3 regions of the Priestia sp. JV24 genome follow, and region 1 is predicted to be linked to each of the others. Evidence: predicted binding sites of a transcription regulator. Region 1 holds the regulator's gene; each other region holds the start of a gene.

Region 1 (3,287 bases):
GCCGCCTAAATCTTTGAACGTTACTTGAAGCTGATCGTACTCTTTGGTTAGTTTTTCGTATTGAACTGAATCATTAAAAATGTCTGGATCGCCCATCTTCGTTTCAAGCGTACGTAATTCTTTTTCCATCTTCTTTAATGGAGCAAAGACCGTCATCATTTCTTCCCATATGGAGAGTGTTGACTCAAGAACTGTATCTTGTCCCATATAATCAATGGAAACACCTTTAGGTTTAATAATTTCTCCGCTGTCATAAGAAAGCTGCTCAGCAATAATTTTTAATAAAGTTGATTTACCAGCACCGTTTCGTCCCACTAGGGCAATGCGGTCTTTTGATTGTACTTCTAACTTTATATTCGATAAAATGGGTTCTGCCCCATAGTATTTTGTAATACCGTTCAATTGTAGAATAATCATTTTTTCACCTCTAGTAGTATATCCATAGTGTATTTTAACATATTTTCAACTACAAGTTCTTCCTACAAGCGTTTGTAATTTGTAGAGGGACAAGGACAAATGATGAAGCGAATGTTTTGATTCATGAAATAAAATGATTTTACCTGCACATTTTATACAGGATACTATGTTAAAATAAGAGATAAGTGCATCTCTGAACTTATATATGATGGATGTAGAAAACCCGTCATGACTAACAAACGGATCCTTTGAAGGGCTAATTGCTTCGTTCTAACTACCGACTTTAAGTAGTGCTGGATAGCCAAAAGGAGTCGGGGTATGAAGCGGAGTATATATAAAACAAGAGAAAAGAGAGAGAATTGGAAGCGCTACCTCGGAGCGGTTGAGGCTTTGTGAAAGGTAATGCAATATGACTTGAAAATGTTAGTAATGACATACATGAACTGAGGGGGTACAACGTGAACACTGAACAATTAAAAATACCACAAGCAACGGCTAAACGATTGCCGCTTTATTATCGTTTTTTAAAAAACTTGCATGCTTCTGGTAAACAGCGTGTTTCGTCAGCGGAGTTAAGTGAGGCAGTGAAAGTTGATTCTGCTACTATTCGTCGGGATTTTTCTTACTTTGGAGCATTAGGGAAAAAGGGATACGGCTACAATGTAAATTATTTACTTACATTTTTCCGTAAAACGTTAGACCAAGATGAAGTAACGAAAGTAGCACTGATTGGCGTAGGGAATCTGGGAACGGCCTTTTTAAATTATAATTTTATTAAAAATAATAACACCAAAATTGAGTGCGCTTTTGATGTGATAGAAGATAAAGTCGGTACAAAAGTAGGCGACGTGCCGGTTTATCACCTTGACCAATTGGAAGATTATATGAGTGATGATATCTCAGTGGCGATTTTAACCGTTCCTGCCACTGTGGCTCAGCAAATTACCGATCGTTTAGTGAATTGCGGAATTAAAGGGATTTTAAACTTCACTCCTGCACGCTTAAACGTACCGGATGAGATTCGACTGCATCATATTGATCTGGCTGTAGAATTACAGTCGCTTGTCTACTTTTTGAAAAATTATCCTGTTGAATAAGATGGACTGTGTTACGATTTCCTTAAGTCTAAATTAATAAGGAGAGTGGGAATATGGGGATTGGAGCAGGTAGTTGGATTATTATTGCGATTGTAGCACTGCTTATTTTTGGACCGAAACGGTTACCGGAGCTAGGAAGATCAGTCGGGCAAACGCTTAGAGAGTTTAAGCATGCCGCTAGCGGTGCATCAGAAGATCGTGAAAAAGATAAACAGCGTCAAGTAGATGACAAAGAGTAAAAGGGTGATCATAGTATGACCGAACAAGAAATGTCAATATATGATCATATAGGAGAGCTGCGAAAACGCATTTTAATTGTTTTATTTTTCTTTGTCATTGCCACAATTGGCGGCTTTTTTATAGCGGATAAGGTTATTGTCTATTTACAGCATGCTGATGAGGCAAAAAATTTAACGATGAATGCATTTAGGCTAACAGATCCAGTTAAGATTTATATGCAGTTTGCTGTTATTATCGGCTGTGTACTTGCAGCTCCTGTTGCACTGTATCAACTTTGGGCATTTGTTAGTCCTGGTTTATATGAAAAAGAGCGTAAGGTAACGCTTGGATATATTCCTGTTTCCATTTTTCTCTTTATCGGCGGTGTCTCTTTTTCTTATTTTGTGTTGTTTCCATTTGTCGTCGATTTTATGACGCGGGTTTCCGATGAGCTGAATGTAAACCAAGTGATTGGCATTAATGAATACTTTTCTTTTTTAATGCAGCTCACACTGCCTTTTGGCCTGTTGTTTCAGCTTCCTGTCGTCGTCATGTTTTTGACGCGATTAGGAATTATAACGCCTATGTTTTTATCTCAAATTCGAAAGTATGCCTATTTCGTACTGCTAGTTATTGCCGCACTGATTACACCACCGGAATTGCTCTCGCACATGATGGTGACAGTGCCGCTCTTAATTTTGTATGAAATCAGCATCATTATTTCCCGCATTTCGTATCGCAAAGTGTTAAAGGCAAGGGCAGAGCAAGAAAGAGAAGATGTTAGTATGTAAAAAAACCACTGAAACAGTGGTTTTTTTATTTAGATGAATCATCTTGATTTTTATATTGCTGCTGCAACTTTTTAATTTTATAGTGCAAGATAAAAATGCGAACCGCAAATCTGAAATCGAATGCGGCTACGAGTGCAAATAAGATCGTAGGGAAGTTCCACACGGTTTCCTGAGCATTTTGAATAGCCAGGTAGGTGAATAAAATCCCCATAATAATATAAATAAACCCTCGTGTTAAAGGGATATTCTTCATAAAAACATGCCTCCAAAAATAAACTGCATTTGTTCTGCTTGCTTTTGCATTTCTATAATTTTATCTGCAAAAATAGTTTGAGATAAAATAACGATTGTATTCATCAACACGTGAGCAATAATGGGTACAATAATTAGTTTTGTTCTTGCATAAAGGAATGCAAATACAAATCCCATGGCTGTATACACGAGCAAATGTTTAAAATCCCAGTGTACGGCAGCGAAAATAAGGGAACTAATAAATGCAGAGATAAAAAAATTATATCGTTTGTGAAGAGAACCGAAAATAATCTTTCGAAAAATAATCTCTTCTAGAATTGGTCCAATAACAGACGTAACGACAATAAGGAACGGCGTTGCTTTAACAAGATTAACAATGTTTTGTGTATTTTCAGATACTTGGGTAATGCCAAGAGCGTGCTCAATCATCCCTGCTACAGCTTGACCAGCCATAGCCAGGAACACCCCAAGGACTGACCAGACCACAGTTACCGTTGTTCCCGCATGTTCT
Region 2 (3,287 bases), on a different contig from region 1:
AACAGAATACGTGCCGTCTTTTTGAATATTCGCGTGCATGCGTTCATTCACAAATCGTGATTCGCGTTCATCAACGTATCCGGTTGGATTCACCATACCTAAATAATAATTCAGCGCCGGACGGCATTTCGAACAGCCTTCTTCATTATTCCACCCAAGTACATTCATAACTTCACGCGTATGCGAAAGACCTTTTGCTTTAATTTCTTCGACAACTTCATCTCGTGACAAAGTCGTACAGCCGCAAATCGCTTCTTTTTGAGCTGCCGCGTCAAAGTCAGCGCCAAGAGTATGCTGAAGCACTTCCGCTACAAGCGGTTTACATCCTCCGCAAGAGCGAGAGGCACTTGTACAAGCTTTGATTTCATCAACCGATGAGCATCCTTGTTTTTGGATAGCTTCCACAATCGTACCTTTTGTTACGCCGTTACAGCCGCAAATAATATCATCGGCGCTCATGCTTGCTACTAAGCTTTCACCCGCGTTACCGCCAGATGGCTGTAAAATTGACACTTTTGCGACATCCGATACGTCTTCTTGCTTTTGTATCATTGAAAACAGTCGATTTCCGTCGCTGCTGTCTCCAAAAAGAACGGCTCCTACGATTTGATTGCTTCGCAAAACAAGCTTTTTATAAATGCCGTCTTGTTCATCGAACACTTTGATCGCTTTTTTCTCTTCATCTTCCGTGAAGTCGCCTGCCGAAAACACTTCAACACCTGATACTTTTAACTGCGTGGATAAAACCGACCCTTCATAAGGCACTTTTTCTGCCCCGCAAATCGCTTTTGCTAATGCTTTTCCTTGTTCATACAAAGGTGCTACTAATCCGTATACCATTCCTCTATGCTCTGCACATTCTCCAACAGCGTAGATATTTGGGATGTCCGTTTGCATATAGTCATTTACAACAATTCCTCGATTTACGTTAAGTCCCGCTTCTTTTGCAAGCTGAACATTTGGCTTAATTCCAACGGCCATCACGACTAAATCAGCTTCTAAAAACGTACCGTCTTTAAAAGATAATCCTTCAACTCGCTCATCGCCGACGATTTCCGCCGTTTGTTTTTCAAGCAAAAACTTCATGCCTTGTTTTTCTAATTCGTTTTGAAGCAATTTGCCCGCTGTTGGATCAAGCTGACGTTCCATTAAATACGGAGCTAAATGAATGACGGATACGTCCATTCCTAGATTTAACAGTCCGCGCGCCGCTTCTAATCCAAGCAGTCCGCCTCCAATAACCGCTGCTTTTTTATACTGCTGAGATGCCTGCAGCATTTCATCCGTGTCTTTTATATCTCGAAAAGCCGTAACTCCTTTTTTATCAGAGCCTGGAATTGGAAGAATAAAAGGAAGAGACCCCGTTGCTAAAATCAACTCATCATACGATTCTACTCTGCCGCTGTTTGTCGCTACTTCTTTTTTCACTGAATCGATACTAGTAACCGTTTCGCCCGTATATAATGTAATATTGTTTTCTTGATACCAGTTCCAATCGTTTAGCGTAATGTCTTCAACATTCGTATCTCCTTGCAGCACTTTTGATAGTAAAATACGATTATAGTTCGGATGCGGCTCGCTTCCGAAAATCGTAATTTCAAACGCTTTGTTTGAAACCTTCAATACTTCTTCAATTGCTCGAACTCCAGCCATTCCATTTCCAATCAATACGAGTTTCTTTTTTTGCATCTTCCATTCCTCCCCTGGCGTCTATACCTGCTTGTTTCAAAGATATATTTTCTATGCATCTTTAAAGATACATTTAAGATATATGAATTTTCTGAATCGTTCAACTTATGTGTTAGATTATCTAACACAGTTACGGTATGTATGCGATTCCATTGCTTTAGCGGCAAGCAAAAAAAAATAAGTGCTCTAATTATGTTTTAATTTGAATCATCCTTTATATTTTATTTTGTGATGTTTTTCACAACATTAATTTAGCAAGAATAAATAACCTGAGCTATGATAAAAATCACTCCTATTAAAAATGAGCGATAGTTTGATCGTCTTGTTCTAAAGACTTTGGTTAGTATCTATCATCTATCTTTTCATCAATATGTAAATTGATTATTGCCTGTATCGCAGACCAAGCAATTCTAAATGTTTATACGTCAAAAATAACAATCCCAAAAAATTCTTTATAAAGAATTTTTTAGATAAACTGTTCTTTATAGTATTTACTATCACTCCTATATTCTTTATAATGAAAATACATAACCTTTATAAAGAACAGAACGGAGAATTAAAATGCCACTCGTAAACATTAAAAAACTTTGGACTCCTTTAGAAATCTTTGGCTTTAAGCTTTATAAGTGTAGAGATACAAAAAGCTACTACTATAAAACGAGGAAAAGTCATAATCTAATAAAATTATAAAAGACAAGCCCTATTCCTTTTTAAATAGGGCTTGTCTTTTTATTCTCCTGTAAACCAATTCACAACGTACTCTCCCCACACTTCATTTCCTTTTTTCGTTAAATTACCGCTGTCTTTATTTATATATTCTCCTAAATGAAAGGGCCAAATGAGCGAGTGATTCATATAATATACCCAGTTTGCTTCAGATACTCCCCTGATCGCTTCTACCCCTTCTTCATAGGACTCCGTTTGTGAAATGTAAGGCTGTGAAGGCTGAATCATAAGGGTTTTTTTCAAGTCTTTAAGCTGATGAATCAGCTTGTCTGTATTTTCAAGCGTCTCATCTAGCGTAAGATGCTGATAATCATTTTTAAGAGGTGCTTCAAACAGAATAATGTTTGGCTGAAGTTGATCAATTTGATCGGCAATATGTGAGGATAAAAGCTCATCAGTTGTCCCGTTACCATATGAAAGTGTTTTAACCGTAAATACATCGCTTCCATATGTAGCTGCTAGCTCTTTTTTTAACTGCTGTGGCCACCCTGCTTCCTTCGCGGATGTGGCAATTACAAGAGTCAGAGGTTTTTTATTTGCAATAGATGACTCTATTTGCTTTGTGATAAAGTCCGGAAGATTTTTTGTATGAGCAGATACATCGGAAAACTGTTTTTCTTTATGTACAACAGCAGTTTTTACTTCACTTGCCTGCGCTTCCGTTTGCTCCTGCCAGTGCTGCGTCCCCGCATACATCACTGCACCGCACAAAATAGCCGCCGCCACATTTACCCCAACCATCGCCTTCATTCAATCTCCCCTTTACAAGTTCTTCTTACAATCTCAGCAGCTTGCTTTCATAAAGAAGAACTCAAAATTAGTAGCTCCTGCGAATATACCCTCAAAGGCTCATCTGTATAGGTCTAGCAACT
Region 3 (3,287 bases), on a different contig from region 1:
CTTTAAACTGCGTAAACTCTTTTTGAACTGTGTTCCATGTAAAATACGGATTTTTCTCTTGGTTTGTTTGATCTCCTTCCTGCTTAACAAAATTAACAATTACATCGTTTTCACTATACGTTAGCAAAGAACGACTATACATGTCTAAGTACGTATGAATGGTTTCTTTTAACTCTTTCACTTGACTTTGAGACTGAATTTCTACATCTTTTTCTATTTGCGTTTTGGTAAATTGATAAACAGCCCCTGAAACAACTAATAATAAAATAGCTATAAAAATACTAAAAAATACTACGAGCTTTGCACTTAACCTCTTCATTCCCTCACCCTTCTACAAAAATCTTTATATTACTAATAACGGCTTTTCATTTTCATTTTTGAAGAAGTTTTTGTGATTTATTTCAAATTCCCGCAAAATAAAACCAGCGCATCCTTTCATAACGAAAGAACGTGCTGGTCTTATTTTTGTTTTTCGTATGCATCAGGTTCAATATGAACAAGCGTATCTTTAATTTGATGCTCATCGTTCATCATATGTTCAATTTGATCAGCAATTTCATGGCTTTTGATAACATTTAAATGGGGATCTACTTTAACAGTTACATCAATCACGACTTGATTACCAAGCTTGCGCGCTTTCACATCTTCTACTTCTTTTACACCTTCTACAAGCTCGATGCTTTCTTTGTAGTGCCCTAACTTTTCTTCATCAAATCCGTCCGTTAAAGAATGAGCCGCTTCTTTAAAAATCTCAATGGCTGTTTTACAAATAATAATTCCCACAGCAAAAGCAGCTACCACGTCCAGCCAGGGCAGGCCGAATTGTGAGCCGAAAATTCCCACGACAGCCCCTATACTCACAAGTGCATCAGACAAATTATCTTTAGCAACCGCATATAAAGACTGGCTATCAAGTTTTTTAGCAAGCTTAATATTATATCGGTAGACACCACCCATAACAGCAGCCGCTCCAAGACCTACCCAAGCAGCCAGTAAATTAGGCGCTTCAGATTTGTCCATAAATAATGACTGACCCGCATCGACCAATACTTCTAGTCCGATTACCATCATGATAAAAGAAGCAATAAGTGAAGAGATATGTTCCGCTCTGGAATGTCCATAGGGATGATCATTATCGCGAGGTTTTTTAGAGATTTTTAAGCCGACTAAGACGGCAATTGATGCAATAATATCTGTAACATTATTAAGACCGTCGGCTTTTAATGCAGAGGAAGCGGTGACACCCGCAATGATAAGTTTACATGTCGATAAAAAGATATATGATAAGATACTAACCCAAGCGCCTTTTTGGGCTTGCTCATAGTAGTTCTCCATCCCTTCCACTCCTTTATTCAAAATAAGCAAACTTAGTGTAACAAATGGATTTCGTGTGGGTCTATAGAAACATTATTGGCTGCTAACATACAAATAGAGAATGTTAAACTCTTTAGCTTTCTGCAAAACAAGTTGCCTTTACTCAACACTTTAAACGTTTAAGATCTTTCTAAATGTGGCACTTCATGTAGAAGGACATTTTTTTAAATCGCCCTGTAAAATTGTTTACTATTTTTTAAAGGGTGTGATTTTTATCACAGCTGAAGCAATTTATTCTTGTTACACTAACATTGTGAAAAACATCACAAAATAAAATTCAAAGGATGATACAAATGAAAACACAATTTACACCAAAAACACGAAAAGTTGCCGTTATCGGAACTGGTTTTGTGGGCTCAAGCTACGCTTTTTCAATGGTGAATCAAGGTATTGCCAATGAATTAGTGTTAATCGATATGAACAAAGAAAAAGCAGAAGGTGAAGCACGTGATATCAATCATGGAATGCCATTTGCCACACCGATGAAAATCTGGGCTGGAGATTATAAAGACTGTGCTGACGCTGATTTAGTAGTTATTACAGCGGGCGCTAATCAAGCTCCAGGGGAAACACGCTTAGATCTAGTTGAAAAAAACGTTAAAATTTTTGAATGCATTGTAAAAGATATTATGAACAGCGGATTTGACGGCATCATTTTAGTGGCAACAAATCCAGTTGATATTCTCGCACACGTTACACAAAAAGTATCAGGATTACCAAACGAACGGGTAATTGGTTCAGGAACGATTCTTGACACAGCTCGCTTCCGCTACTTGTTAAGCGACTATTTCGAAGTAGATTCTCGCAACGTCCACGCTTATATTATGGGGGAACATGGAGATACGGAATTTCCTGTTTGGAGCCACGCGCAAATTGGCGGTGTGAAGCTCGAACATTTTATCAATACTGCCGCTATTGAAAAAGAACCCGATATGCAGCATCTATTCGAACAAACCCGCGATGCGGCTTACCATATTATTAATCGAAAAGGAGCGACTTATTACGGAATTGCAATGGGGCTTGTACGCATTACCAAGGCTATTTTAGATGATGAAAATTCTATTTTAACAGTATCTGCTTTATTAGAAGGACAATACGGTATTTCTGATGTGTATATCGGCGTACCAGCTATCATTAATAAAAACGGCGTGCGTCAAATTATTGAATTGAATTTAACCCCTCACGAACAGCAGCAGCTCGAGCACTCTGCTAGCATTCTTAAGCAAACTCGCGACAGAGCTTTTGTGTAACATCTAAAGATTTTTGCGGGGGACTCCCCCGCTCCCTTGTTTTAAATATGTAGTAGAGGTGTATGAATATGACGTGGACTCAGGTATATAATCCGTTAGATAATATTTGGCTTTCTGCACTAATTGCACTCATCCCCATTATCTTTTTCTTTATTGCTTTAACTCTTTTGAAATTAAAAGGACATATTGCTGCTGGTATTACAGTGCTTCTTGCTATGATTATTGCTATTTATTTTTATGATATGCCTGCCTCAATGATCTTAGGAGCCACAGGCTATGGGTTTCTGTATGCACTTTGGCCCATCAGCTATATTATTATCGGAGCGGTGTTCTTATACAAGCTAACTGTCAAAAGCGGACAGTTTACTACCATCAGACAATCTATTATTTCAATAACCGACGACCCCCGCTTGCAAATGCTGCTTGTTGCTTTTTCCTTTAATGCTTTTTTAGAAGGGGCAGCGGGATTTGGAGCTCCAATTGCCATTACAGCAGCGCTTCTAGTTGGACTTGGGTTCAAACCGTTAAAAGCAGCGGCGCTATGTTTAATTGCTAATACAGCTTCAGGAGCGTTTGGCGCCATGGGGATTCCTGTTATTGTCGCAGGACAAGTATCTGGCATAGATCCAAAAGAAATTGCTCATTTTCTTGGCACGCAGCTTC

What was found. The regulator Rex, encoded in region 1, represses fermentation and respiration genes when NADH is low (regulators of the CRP and FNR family bind a similar motif). The targets are predictions, from matches to a motif close to TTGTGAAATATTTCACAA.
Region 2: a site for Rex is predicted at 1,916-1,933, ahead of nirB (nitrite reductase large subunit NirB). Genes of this name have one in related genera too.
Region 3: a site for Rex is predicted at 1,626-1,643, ahead of OK414_RS02475 (L-lactate dehydrogenase). Genes of this name have one in related genera too.

What each region holds. Positions count from the first base shown of each region.
Region 1 is NZ_JAPCIN010000005.1:4,714-8,000, forward strand. Features, by position in the region: gene OK414_RS01070 (ABC-F family ATP-binding cassette domain-containing protein) at 1-417, opposite strand, end outside; gene OK414_RS01075 (redox-sensing transcriptional repressor Rex) at 876-1,514, shown strand; gene tatA (twin-arginine translocase TatA/TatE family subunit) at 1,568-1,753, shown strand; gene tatC (twin-arginine translocase subunit TatC) at 1,769-2,524, shown strand; gene OK414_RS01090 (YdiK family protein) at 2,550-2,777, opposite strand; gene OK414_RS01095 (CPBP family intramembrane glutamic endopeptidase) at 2,774-3,287, opposite strand, start outside.
Region 2 is NZ_JAPCIN010000011.1:108,781-112,067, reverse strand. Features, by position in the region: gene nirB (nitrite reductase large subunit NirB) at 1-1,689, opposite strand, end outside; gene OK414_RS05650 (SGNH/GDSL hydrolase family protein) at 2,419-3,165, opposite strand.
Region 3 is NZ_JAPCIN010000009.1:45,971-49,257, reverse strand. Features, by position in the region: gene OK414_RS02485 (methyl-accepting chemotaxis protein) at 1-319, opposite strand, end outside; gene OK414_RS02480 (cation diffusion facilitator family transporter) at 460-1,335, opposite strand; gene OK414_RS02475 (L-lactate dehydrogenase) at 1,668-2,624, shown strand; gene OK414_RS02470 (lactate permease LctP family transporter) at 2,687-3,287, shown strand, end outside.